Regions from separate parts of the Pelomonas sp. SE-A7 genome, predicted to be linked through region 3. Evidence: predicted binding sites of a transcription regulator. Region 3 holds the regulator's gene; each other region holds the start of a gene.
What was found. Region 3 encodes sigma-54, which starts transcription at its own class of promoters, with help from an activator protein. Its sites were predicted from a motif close to TGGCANGNAANCTGCTTT; they were not measured.
Positions count from the first base shown of each region.

Region 1 (4,052 bases), on a different contig from region 3:
ATGGGGCGGCGGTGCGATGATGCGGGACCCAAGCAAACCCACCAGGCCCTGTCCATGCGCCAGCTACTCCTCGCCAGTCTGTCCTTTCTTGCGTTCGCTTCGGCCCAGGCGGCCGAGCCGGTCACCACGGCCTCGGGCCTGGTCTACCAGGAGATCGTCGCCGGCACCGGCGAAAGCCCCAAGGCGACGGACAAGGTCAAGGTCCACTACGTCGGCCGCTTCCTGGACGGCCGCGAGTTCGACAGCTCGGTGGCCCGCGGCCAGCCCATGGACCTGCCGCTCAACCGCGTGATCAAGTGCTGGACCGAGGGTGTGCAGTTGATGAAGGTCGGCGGCAAGGCCAAGCTGCATTGCCCGGCGGCCCTGGCCTATGGCGAGAAGGGCGCCGGCGGCGGCTTCATCCCGCCGAACACGCCGCTGAACTTCGAGATCGAGCTGATTGCCATCGTCGCGCCCTGAGGCGCAAGGGCTGCTGGGCACAGTTCTTGCGCCGCCCCGGCCAAGATGTCCCATGCCCCCGAATTCCCGCCGTCCAGCCTCCGTGTCCTGCTGATAGACGACGGGGCGCACCGCATTGCGCTGATACGCGACGAGCTGACCCGCCTGGGCTGCGAGGTGCTGGGCGTGGTCGAGCAGGCCACCCTGATCCACGACTGCGTGCAGCGGCTGAAGCCCGACGTGGTCATCGTCGACAGCGAATCGCCGACCCGCGACACGGTGGAGATGCTGGCCACGGTCTCCGAGACGCTGCCGCGGCCGGTGGTGATGTTCTCCGAGGACGGTGACGGCGAGACCATGCGCCGCGCGCTGCGCGCCGGGGTCAGTGCCTATGTGGTGGACGGCCTGCGCGCGGAGCGCCTGGCGCCGGTGCTGCAGGTGGCGATTGCCCGCTTCGAGCAGGACCTGGCGCTGCGCCAGGAACTGGGCCGCGCCCAGGCCCAGCTGGCCGGCCGCAAGAGCGTGGAAAAGGCCAAGGGCATCCTGATGAGCGAGCAGGGCCTGGACGAGGACGCAGCCTACAAGCGCCTGCGCAAGCTGGCCATGGACCGCGGCGAGCCGCTGGCCGCCGTGGCCGAGCGCGTGATCGAGGCCCACCAGCTGCTGCGTCCGTCCTGATTGATGCTGCGGTGCACCAAACTGGCGCGGCCTTGCCGGCGAACGGTGCGCCAAACCGTTCCAACCCCGCCAAACCTCCCCGAAAACCGCTGGCACGCTTTCTGCTGAACTGAAAGTGACGGGCCCACAACGGCGTGGGCCTCTCTGGAATCGAACAAGGACAAAGGCGTCCGACCGATGGAGACAGGCTGAATGGCTTGTCTGCGGTCGCGACGCCTTTGTCCTTTTCTGCTTGGAGATTGCTGCCATGAATCAAACGACTGCGAAGCCCACGCACCGCAAGGAGGGTCTGATGAGCGAGGAACGCCGCACTTTGCTGGCCGGCGCGGCCGGCGCTGCCTTGGGAAGTCTGGCGATGCCCGGGGCCTGGGCCGCCGGTTCGGACAAGCCCGAGAAGGAGGAGGTACGCATCGGTTTCATTCCGCTGACCGACTGCGCCTCGGTGGTGATGGCTTCGGTGCTGGGTTTCGACAAGAAGTACGGCATCAAGATCATCCCGACCAAGGAAGCTTCCTGGGCCGGCGTGCGCGACAAGCTGGTCAACGGCGAGCTGGACATGGCCCATGTGCTCTACGGCCTGATCTACGGCGTGCACCTTGGCATCGCCGGTCCCAAGAAGGACATGGCCGTGCTGATGACCCTGAACAACAACGGTCAGGCGATCACGCTGTCCAAGAAGCTGGCCGACAAGGGCGCGGTGGACGGCGGTTCGCTGGCCAAGCTGATGGGCGCGGAGAAGCGCGAATACACCTTCGCCCAGACCTTCCCGACCGGCACCCATGCGATGTGGCTGTACTACTGGCTGGCCAGCTTCGGGCTCAACCCCATGAAGGACGCCAAGGTCATCACCGTGCCGCCGCCGCAGATGGTGGCGAACATGCGCGTCGGCAACATGGACGGCTACTGCGTCGGCGAGCCCTGGGGCCACCGCGCCATCATGGACGGCATAGGCATCACGGCGGTGACCACGCAGGACATCTGGAAGGACCATCCCGAGAAGGTGCTGGGCACGACCGGCGAGTTCGCCAAGAAGTACCCCAACACCGCGCGGGCCGTGATCATGGCCGTGATGGAGGCCAGCCGCTGGATCGATGCCGGCCTGCAGAACAAGCTGAAGATGGCCGACACCATCGCCGACAAGTCCTACGTCAACACCAGCGCCGACGCGATCAACCAGCGCATCCTGGGCCGCTACCAGAACGGCCTGGGCAAGACCTGGGACGACCCCAACCACATGAAGTTCTTCGCCGACGGCGCGGTGAACTTCCCCTACCTGTCGGACGGCATGTGGTTCCTGACCCAGCACAAGCGCTGGGGCCTGATCAAGGAGCACCCGGACTACCTGGGCGTGGCCAAGCAGATCAACCAGGTCGATCTCTACAGGCAGGCGGCTGCGCAGCTCAAGGTCAGCGTGCCCAAGGACGCGATGCGCTCCAGCAAGCTGATAGATGGCGTGGTGTGGGACGGCAAGGATCCGGCCAAGTACGCCGATTCGTTCAAGGTCAAGGCCTGAGGAGTTCAGCATGGTCTCCGCAGTCTTTCATTCACCGCGCGAAGTGAGCGTCGTCGACGAGCCGGTGGCGCCTGCCGCCAAGCCCCGCGTGGCCGCCACGGCAGCGCCCGCGCTTCCGAAGAAGCCGCGCACGCCGATCGACTGGCGCGCCTTCTGGATGCGCGTCCTGCCACCCATCCTCGGCCTGGCCTTGCTGGTGGGCGTCTGGGGTCTGCTGACGCAAAAGGGCGGCAGCTTTCCCACGCCCGTTCAAACCTTCGATGCCGCCGTCAAGCTGTTTGCCGACCCGTTCTACAGCAAGGGACCGAACGACCAGGGCATAGGCTGGAACATCCTCAACTCGCTGCAGCGCGTGGGCCTGGGCTTCGGCCTGGCGGCCCTGGTGGGCATCCCGCTGGGCTTCATCATCGGCCGCTTCGAGTTCGCGAGCCGCATGGTCTCTCCGCTGATCAGCCTCCTGAAGCCGGTGTCGCCGCTGGCCTGGCTGCCGATCGGCCTGCTGGTGTTCAAGAGCGCCAACCCGGCGGCGATCTGGACCATCTTCATCTGCTCGATCTGGCCCATGGTCGTGAACACCGCGGTGGGCGTGCAGCGTGTGCCGCAGGACTACCTGAACGTGGCCCGCGTGCTCAAGCTCAGCGAATGGAAGGTGATCACGCGCATCCTGTTCCCGGCCGTCCTGCCCTATCTGCTGACCGGCGTGCGCCTGTCGGTGGGCACGGCCTGGCTGGTGATCGTGGCGGCCGAGATGCTGACAGGCGGCGTCGGCATCGGCTTCTGGGTCTGGGACGAGTGGAACAATCTCAACGTTCAGCACATCATCATCGCCATCTTCGTGATCGGCATCGTCGGCCTGGCCCTGGAGCAGCTGCTGATGCTCGTGGCCAAGCGCTTCAGCTTCAGCGAGGACTAAAGACCATGAGCACGACGAACAATGGCAGCAAACCCTTCGTGCTGGTGCAGGACGCCGAGATGGTGTTCACGAGCCGCAAGGGCCGGTTCCATGCGCTGCGCGAGATCAACCTCGAGGTGCAGCGCGGCGAGTTCATCACCCTGATCGGCCATTCGGGCTGTGGCAAGTCCACGCTCCTGAACCTGATCGCCGGCCTCCTGAGGCCCACGAGCGGCGGCCTGATCTGCGACGGCCGCGAGATTGCGGAGCCCGGCCCGGAGCGGGCCGTCGTGTTCCAGAACCATTCGCTGCTGCCCTGGCTCACGTGCTTCGAGAACGTGTACCTGGCGGTGGAGAGAGTTTTCGGTGCCGAGGAGACAAGAACCCAGCTGAAACAGCGCACCCAAGAGGCGCTGGAGCTGGTCGGCATGGGACATGCGGCCGCCAAGAAGCCGCAGGAAATTTCGGGCGGCATGAAGCAGCGCATAGGCATCGCCCGCGCGCTGGCCATGGAGCCCAAGGTCTTGCTGA
Region 1 is NZ_JAUASW010000002.1:824,579-828,630, reverse strand. Features, by position in the region: gene QT382_RS17735 (FKBP-type peptidyl-prolyl cis-trans isomerase) at 55-459, shown strand; gene QT382_RS17730 (ANTAR domain-containing response regulator) at 505-1,116, shown strand; gene QT382_RS17725 (CmpA/NrtA family ABC transporter substrate-binding protein) at 1,409-2,629, shown strand; gene ntrB (nitrate ABC transporter permease) at 2,640-3,542, shown strand; gene QT382_RS17715 (ABC transporter ATP-binding protein) at 3,602-4,052, shown strand, end outside.
Region 1: a site for sigma-54 is predicted at 1,207-1,224, ahead of QT382_RS17725 (CmpA/NrtA family ABC transporter substrate-binding protein). Genes of this name have one in related genera too.

Region 2 (4,052 bases), 450 kb from region 3:
ATGCGCGGCGGGGCGGTCATGGACGCCGAGGTGGTCGTCGACGGGAGGCGCCTGGTCTTTGACAGCGAGACGCAGGTGTATCGAGGCGCGCTCTCGGCCGACCTGGGCGCGATGGTCTCGCTTTCGGTCCGCGTCGGCAGCCAGGTCTTCACCGCCACCACCCGCCAGCTGGCCTCGCTGCCTGTGGTCACCTCACCTGCGGCGACCCACGCCGTGCCGGCCGGACAAGCGTTGACCGTCGCCTGGTCCGCTCCGACCCGGGCCGCGTCGTCCACGTCCACCAGCGAGTTCGCCTACAGCCTGTGGATCGGCGACGTCACTTCCGGCCGCCTGACCTGGATGTCGTGGGAGTCTGAAGTGGACGACGTGCTCGGGCCGACTTATGCCATCCCGGCTCGCGCCTTGACCGCCGGGCCGCACCTGCTGGGCCTGTCGGCTGCCGATTGCCGCCCGATCGCCGGCACGGTGGGCACGTCGGCGCTTTGCGCTGGCGTCGTCCGGACCGTGAGCATCGCGGCGATCCAGTGAGTGCGGGCCTCCAGCCCGCCGCAGGCGCGGGCTAGGATAGCGGCTCGCCTACGCGCCAGCCCCCGTCCGCATGTGTTCCAACTACAAGCCCGTGACCCTGCAGGATCGCCTGCTGGCCAACTTCGGCGTGGTGCGTCCGGACGAGGTCGATCCGCCCGAGATGGTGTCGCCCGGCGTCGGCGCCCCTTTCCTGATGCGGCCCGACCACAAGGCCGACCTCAAGGAGCGGGCCTGCTTTCTGGGCCGCTACGGTCTCTTGCCCGAATGGGCACAGGACCTGGCCTTCGGCCGGCACACCTACAACTGCCGCACCGAGACCATGCGGACCAAGCCGGCGTTTCGCAAGGCCTGGGCCTACGGACACCGCTGCATCGTGCCGGTCGAATGGCTGTACGAGTTCAGCTACGAGACCGGCGAGCCGGTGCGCTGGCTGATCCGGCATCGCACCGGTGAACCTCTGGGCGTGGCTGGCCTGTGGGGACTGTGGTTCGACCCGCAGGGCACCGAGGTGCTGTCATTCACCATGTTGACCGTGAATGCCGACGGCCACGGCATCTTCGGCAAGCTGCATCCTCCCGCCGACGAGAAACGCATGCCGGTGATCCTGTTCCGGTCCGATTACGACGACTGGCTGTTCGGCACGAACGAGCTGGCGGAGCGCCTGATCCGGCCCTATCCGGCCGAGCTGCTGGAATCGCAGCCCGATCCCCTGGCCTGGAAGCCGCTGGCCGAGCCCAAGTCCTGGCAGAACGAGCCGGACCTGTTCGAGGACGCCTGGCGCGATGCCGCCACCGACCCGGCGGCCCGCGCGATCAAGGCCCGCAGGAGCCGGGCCAGGCCCAAGGACCCACCGCTGCCGGACGAGCCTGGGCCGGTGACCGGCGACCTGTTCTAGGCGCGGCGCCTGGACGCCCGGGCCAAGGGCTTGACGGCGCAGGCCGCACCGAGCCGCAGGCCCGGTGCGCCGAATCGCTCAGGACTGGCGACGTCGCGCGACGGCCAGCCCAGCCAGGCCAAGGCCGACCAGCGCCAGCATGCCCGGTTCCGGCACCGACTGGTCAACGACTGCCACCTGACGAACTTCCAAGCCGTTGCCCTGGAAGAGCGCCGTCCAGCCGATCTGGGAGAACGTGTGGCTCTTGTTGTCGTAGAAATCTGCCTTGAAGCCGATGTCGAGACCGGTGAACTCGCGCGTGACACCGTCGCCGAAAAGTCGCTGGGTGATGCCGAGATGCGCGCAGCAGCTGCTGCTGTCTGCGATGGCGGCCGACCAGGCCGGACCGCTCTGCAGGCCGGTGAAGGTCAGCGAACCTTGCGAGGTGCCGAACGACGAGACGGTGTCCACGCCCAGCCATGCCTCGATGCTGCCCTGGCCGTTCCAGCGCAGCGCTTGGCCGGGCAGGAAGGAGATCGAGATCGTCACCAGATCCAGGTCGTTGACGGTCACGGCCGACACCAGGTCGGTGAAGTTCGCGGGTTGTTTCCAGGTGGTGCCGCTGATCTGGCTGTTCAGATCGAAGACCACCTTGGCGGTCACGGGTCCTGCCACGGCGGCCAACGAAGCACCGGCCATCAAAACGCTTGCAATCAAGCCTCGAATCAATCTCATGAGCACCTCAGGGCGAAAAACCCGAATCGTCAGCAATCACCGTGCCACCCAATGGAATCAAGGACATAGCTGAGGTTTCGTGCGCATCTGTAACGGAACCCGACGGCAATCGCCCAACAGGCCGCCGAAACAGGCTGAGCGGCGTCCTCAGCGAGCCCCGAGCCCGAGCCACCTGCCGGACAGATGCGTTCGGCCCCGCCGCCGGCTCTTGTCGAGGTGCTTTACATGCCGGCAGCACCGCCTTGCCGTCCGGTCTTCAAGTCCTTGAAAGCAATGGATTTTTCTTGTTGGCACCACATTTGCTTCGACCCTGGCTCGGAACCTGAGCCCCTTGCTCAACGGCAAGGGATTGCGTGTAACGACCTGGAGATCGTCCATGAACATCAAAGCCCTTCGCGCCGCAATCGCGGCGCTTGCATTGGCTGGCCTGACGGCTGGAGCGTCGGCTGGCGCCATTCGATCTGGAACCGTGATCGCGTCGTCGGCGTCGGCCTGCTGCGGTCTGGTCGCCAGCCTGCTGGTGGACCAGTCCGGCCTGTCCAGCAACTACGTCAACGGCGTGACCGACTTCGACACCTACCTGGCTTCGTCGCCGACCGCACTGGGCTCGTCGACGTGGCCGCTGTTCCCGGCAGGCTACTTTGCCTTTGCCGGTGCCGTCGTCGACATCGACTTGGGTGCTTCCTACACCCTCGCACGGCTGGCGATGTGGAACGACCACGACTACCAGGGCGTCGATGCCTTCCACCTGCTGATCTCCGACACCGCCGATTTCGCCGTCAGCAGCTCGCTGGGTGCGTTCAACGCCATGTACGGCAACAACGACAACAACTTGCTGTCCTACGACATCGGCACGCCGCATCAGGTGTTCGACCTGACGGATGCAACCGGCCGCTATGTGCGCGTCGTCTTCGATTCTGCGCACCAAGACACCTACATCAACCTCAATGAGATCGCGTTCGACACCGGCAGCGGCGAGAACCATGTGCCGGAGCCGGCCAGCCTGGCGCTGGTCGGCCTGGGCCTGGCAGGCCTGGTGGCACGCCGCCGTCGCTGAGCTCTTGTTGATCAAGACCTGAGCGCGCCTCCGCCAATGCGGGGCGCCCTTCGAGGCCGACGCCCTAGGGTTGTCGGCCTTTTGCATTCCATCGGCGACACGCTGCGCCGCTGACGGGGTCCCGCTAGGCTGGACACAGGCCTCAGGACAGTCGCAGCTCCGCCCTCAGTCCCCCGCCCTCGCGAGGCCGCAGCACCAGCGTGCCGCCCATGCGCTGCGTCAGGTCCCTGGCGATGTAGAGCCCCAGGCCCATGCCGCCGGTATGCCGGTTGCGTGAAGCCTCCACGCGGTAGAAGGGCTCGAACACCGACTCCAGCTTGTCGACCGGAATGCCCGGCCCGCGGTCTTCGATGGTGATGATGAAGCCGAGGCCACGCGGCTCGCGCTGCAAGCCCACCTCGGCACTGCCCGCATAGCGCAGCGCAGCGCATTGCCTATCAGGTTGCCCAGCACGCGACGCAAGGCCTGAGGCCGGATGGAGCGGATCAGCGCTTCGCCACCGGCCGCGCAAGTCACCTTCAGGCCCTGCTCCGCCAGGTCGTCGCACAGCGACTGCAGCAGCGCGGCCACATCGCAGGCCTGGGCCGGCTCGGCGGCACCGCTGTCGCCGCGGAATACTTCGAGCACGGTGTCGATCAAGGCATTGATCTCGCGGATGTCGGTCACCGACTTCTCCAGCGGATCACCCGTGAGGCCCAGGGTTTCCAGCCGCATGCGCAGCCGGGTCAGCGGCGTGCGCAGGTCATGCGAGATGGCGCTGACCATCAGGGCCCGCTGCGTGAATTGCTGGCGCAGCTGACGGGCCATGCCATTGAAAACCTGGGCCGCCTCGCGCACCTCGCGCGTGCCCTGCCTTTC
Region 2 is NZ_JAUASW010000001.1:2,441,926-2,445,977, forward strand. Features, by position in the region: gene QT382_RS11090 (hypothetical protein) at 1-528, shown strand, start outside; gene QT382_RS11095 (SOS response-associated peptidase) at 599-1,423, shown strand; gene QT382_RS11100 (PEP-CTERM sorting domain-containing protein) at 1,502-2,065, opposite strand; gene QT382_RS11105 (PEP-CTERM sorting domain-containing protein) at 2,469-3,194, shown strand; gene QT382_RS21070 (ATP-binding protein) at 3,337-3,741, opposite strand; partial or broken gene QT382_RS21075 (histidine kinase dimerization/phospho-acceptor domain-containing protein) at 3,804-4,001, opposite strand.
Region 2: a site for sigma-54 is predicted at 2,167-2,184, ahead of QT382_RS11100 (PEP-CTERM sorting domain-containing protein). Genes of this name have one in related genera too.

Region 3 (4,052 bases):
TCGAAGCGGAACAGCCGGCATTCGATGGGGCCGTTCCACATCGGGAAGCGGCGCGATTCCTTGAGCCGCATCTTGTTCGGCAGCTTCATGTCCGGGCTCAGCATCCAGGCGGTCCAGCCGGCCTCGTTGCTGGTGTAGCCATGCTTCCAGTGCGAGGCGAGGCGGGGGAAGAAGTCGTCGTCTGCGTCGCGCTGCTCCGAGCCCGAGGCATCGCGCACGGCCGCGGCCTTGCCGCGCACCTCGATCCGTTCGCCATAGGGCGGGTTCATCATCAGCGTGCCGCCCAGTCCCGCGGGCAGCTTGGGCGCCGGGCGTTCCAGCGCATCGCCGCCGTTGAACTGGATGTACTGGGCCACGCCGGCCCGCTCGGCATTGCGGCGGGCGAAGTCGACCATGCGGAAGGCCACGTCGCTGGCGTAGATGGGCACGGCCGGCGCATGGATGCGTTCCTTTGCGGCCTGCTTCATCTCGGCCCAGCGGGCGCGCAGCGCGGCGAAGGGCTTCTGGCGTTCGAAGGCGAAGCGGCGCTGCAGGCCGGGGGCGATGCCGCAGGCGATCTGGGCCGCCTCGATGGGAATGGTGCCGGAGCCGCAGCAGGGGTCGTGCAGGGCGCCGCCGGTCTCGGCCGTGCCCTGCCAGCCGGCCGCCGCCAGCATGGCGGCGGCCAGCGTCTCTTTCAGCGGGGCATCGCCCTTGTCCAGGCGCCAGCCGCGCTTGAACAGCGGCGCGCCCGAGGTGTCCACGTAGAGCGCGGCGCGCTCTTCACTCAGGTGCAGCACCACGGGCAGGTCGGGCTCGCGGGTGTCCACGCTGGGCCGCTCGCCGGTCGCGTCGCGGATCGTGTCGCAGATCGCGTCCTTGATGCGCAGCGTGGCGAAATTGAGGCTGCGCAGCGGCGAGCGCTGGGCCGTGGTGTCGATCTTGATGGTCTCGCTGGGGCCTATCCAGCGCGTCCAGTCGACCTTGCGGGCCAGGGCATAGAGGTCGTCCTCATGCCGGTAGCCGCCCTCGATCAGCTCGACCAGCACCCGCTGGGCCAGGCGGCTTTCCAGGTTGATGCTCAGCACCACCTCGGCCGGCGCCTTGTGCACGGCCACGCCGCCGCGCAGCGGCTCCAGCAGGCCGCGCGGGAACAGGGCGCGCAGCTCGGCCTCCAGCAGCGGTTCGACACCGCCGGGGCAGGAGACAAAGAGTTCTAGGGATTCGGGGCGGGACATCGGCGGGCCAGAGGAGACAAGGCAAAGAAGCGCCGATTGTCCCCCAGGCCCCGGCTCACAGCGCCTTGCGCAGATTGGCCGGCGCGATCTTCAGCGCCTCGCGGTACTTGGCCACCGTGCGGCGGGCCACCTGGATGCCCTGCTCCTCCAGCATCTCCGACAGCGAGCTGTCCGAGAGCGGCTTGTTCGGATCCTCGGCATCGACGAATTGCTTGATCAGTGCCCGTACCGCCGTGCTGGAGGCATTGCCGCCGGCCTCGGTGTTGAGGCCCGAGCCGAAAAAGTACTTGAGCTCGAAGGTGCCGTGCAGCGTAGCCATGTACTTGGCCGTGGTGACGCGCGAGATGGTGGATTCGTGCAGGCCCAGCTCGTCGGCTATTTCTCTAAGCACCAGCGGCTTCATCGCCAGCGCGCCATGCTGGAAGAAGCCCTTCTGGCGCTCGACGATGGCCTGCGAGACCCGCAGGATGGTGTCGAAGCGCTGCTGGATGTTCTTGATGAACCAGCGCGCCTCCTGCAGCTGGCCGCCGAGCGGGCTGTTACTGATGCCGCCGCGGGTCTGGCGCAGCGCCTGCGCATAGAGCTCGTTGATGCGCAGCTTGGGCGCGACCTCGGGGTTGAGCATGACCTTGAAGCCGCGGCCGCTCTTCACCACGATCACATCGGGCACGACGGCCGCCGCCTCGCCCCGCGCGAACTGCCGGCCCGGCTTGGGTTCCAGGCTCTGGATCAGGGCCTGCGCCTCGCGCAGCAGCTGCTCGTCGGCGCCGGTCAGGGCCATCAGCTTGCGCAGGTCGCGCCTGGCGAGGTGTTCAAGCAGGCTCTTGCAGATCAGGATGGCGACAACCTGCACCTGGCTGCGCGGCCGGGCGCGCAGCTGCAGCAGCAGGCATTCCGACAGGTCGCGGGCACCGACGCCGGTGGGCTCCATGCTCTGCAGCCAGCGCTGGGCCACCTTGAGCCGGTCCAGCAGCTCGTCCAGTTCCTCGGCGTCGGCCGCCTCGCCGGCCAGGGCGGCGGCGATCTCTTCCAGCGGGTCGGCCAGGTAGCCGTCCTCGTCCAGCGATTCGATCAGCACGAACAGCGCGGCGCGGTCTTCCTCGCTCAGCGACATGCCGGCCATCTGCTGCTTGAGGTGATCCTGCAGGCTGATGCCGGGCCCTTCGGACTCGGGCCGCTCGCCGTCGTCGTCGCCCGCGGGAGCGCTGCTGCCGGGGGTTTCGCGGATGCCGTCGAAGTCGTCGCCCTCGGTGCCGTTCTCCCAGTCGTCGCGCTCGGTGGTGCCGAAGTCCTCGGCCTTGATCTCGGCGCTGGTCTCGCCTTCACCGGCGGGCGAGGCATCGGGCTCGTCGGCGGCATTGCCGCGGATCTCGCTCAGCTCGGGCGCGGTGACGGCATTGCCGAACTCCTCGTCGGCCTCCAGCAGCGGGTTCTGCGCCAGCATCTGCTCCACCTCCTGGTGCAGCTCCAGCGTCGACAGCTGCAGCAGCCGGATCGACTGCTGCAACTGGGGCGTCAGCGCCAGGTGCTGACTGAGGCGGACCTGTAAGGTGGGCTTCATCTCAGTGCAGCGCCATCGGCCTTACATCCGGAAGTGTTCGCCGAGATAGACCTTGCGGACGTCGGCATTGGCGACCAGCTCGTCCGGCGTGCCTTCGGCCAGCACCTCGCCCTCGCTGATGATGTAGGCGCGGTCGCAGATGCCCAGGGTCTCGCGGACGTTGTGGTCGGTGATCAGCACGCCTATGCCGCGCGCCTTCAGGAAGCCGATGATGCGCTGGATCTCCAGCACCGCGATCGGGTCCACACCGGCGAAGGGCTCGTCCAGCAGGATGAAGCGCGGCTGCGTGGCCAGGGCGCGGGCGATCTCGACGCGCCGCCGCTCGCCACCGGACAGGGCCGGCGCCGGGCTGTCGCGCAGCTTCTCTATCGACAGCTCGTGCAAGAGGCTGTCCAGCATCTCGTTGGTGCGGGCCTTGGTCCAGGGCTTGCCGTTCTCGTCCTGCTGCAGCTCCAGCACGGCGCGGATGTTCTCCTCCACCGTCAGCTTGCGGAAGATCGAGGCTTCCTGTGGCAGGTAGGACAGGCCCAGGCGCGAGCGGCGGTGGATGGGCAGGCGCTCCAGCGCTTCGCCGTCCAGGCGGATCTCGCCGGCATCGGCGCGCACCAGGCCCACGATCATGTAGAAGCTGGTGGTCTTGCCGGCGCCGTTGGGCCCCAGCAGGCCGACGACCTCGCCGCTGTCCACGGCCAGATGCACGTTCTTGACCACGCGGCGCACGCCGTAGGTCTTCTGCAGGCCCTCGGCTTCGAGCCGGCTGGGCTGGCCGGCGGTCATGGCTTGCTCCAGGCTCATTGGGGCTTGCGCGGAGCGGTCTGCAGGGTGCTGCTGGGTTTCAGCGGCACGGCCGGGCTGCTGGCGGCCGACGCAGCGGCCTCGGCGGCGAGCCTAGGCGTGAACACATGGCGGACCCGGCCGTTGGGGCTGCGCTCATGGGCGCCGCCCTTGGTCAGGAATTCTTCCTTGCGGTTGTCGTAGACGAACTCGCTGCCCACGGTTTCCGAGAACACCTGGCCGTTGCGCAGCTGGCGCAGCACGGCATTGCCTGTGAAGCGCACGGTCTCGGCCTTGCCGTCGTAGTCGATCTGGTCGGCGAAACCCTCGATGCTCTCGCCCGGCTTGTCGCGGTCCTGCTTGAAGCTGACCTGCTCGCCCGGCTTGGCCGTGGCATTGGCCTGGAAGAAGCCGTCCGGCGTCTCGCGCAGCTGCAGCCGGTGGGCCCTGAGCAGCAGGCTGCCCTGGCTCAATTGCACATTGCCGGTGAATTCGGTCAG
Region 3 is NZ_JAUASW010000001.1:2,891,149-2,895,200, reverse strand. Features, by position in the region: gene QT382_RS13055 (THUMP domain-containing class I SAM-dependent RNA methyltransferase) at 1-1,217, opposite strand, end outside; gene QT382_RS13050 (RNA polymerase factor sigma-54) at 1,273-2,778, opposite strand; gene lptB (LPS export ABC transporter ATP-binding protein) at 2,800-3,555, opposite strand; gene lptA (lipopolysaccharide transport periplasmic protein LptA) at 3,570-4,052, opposite strand, start outside.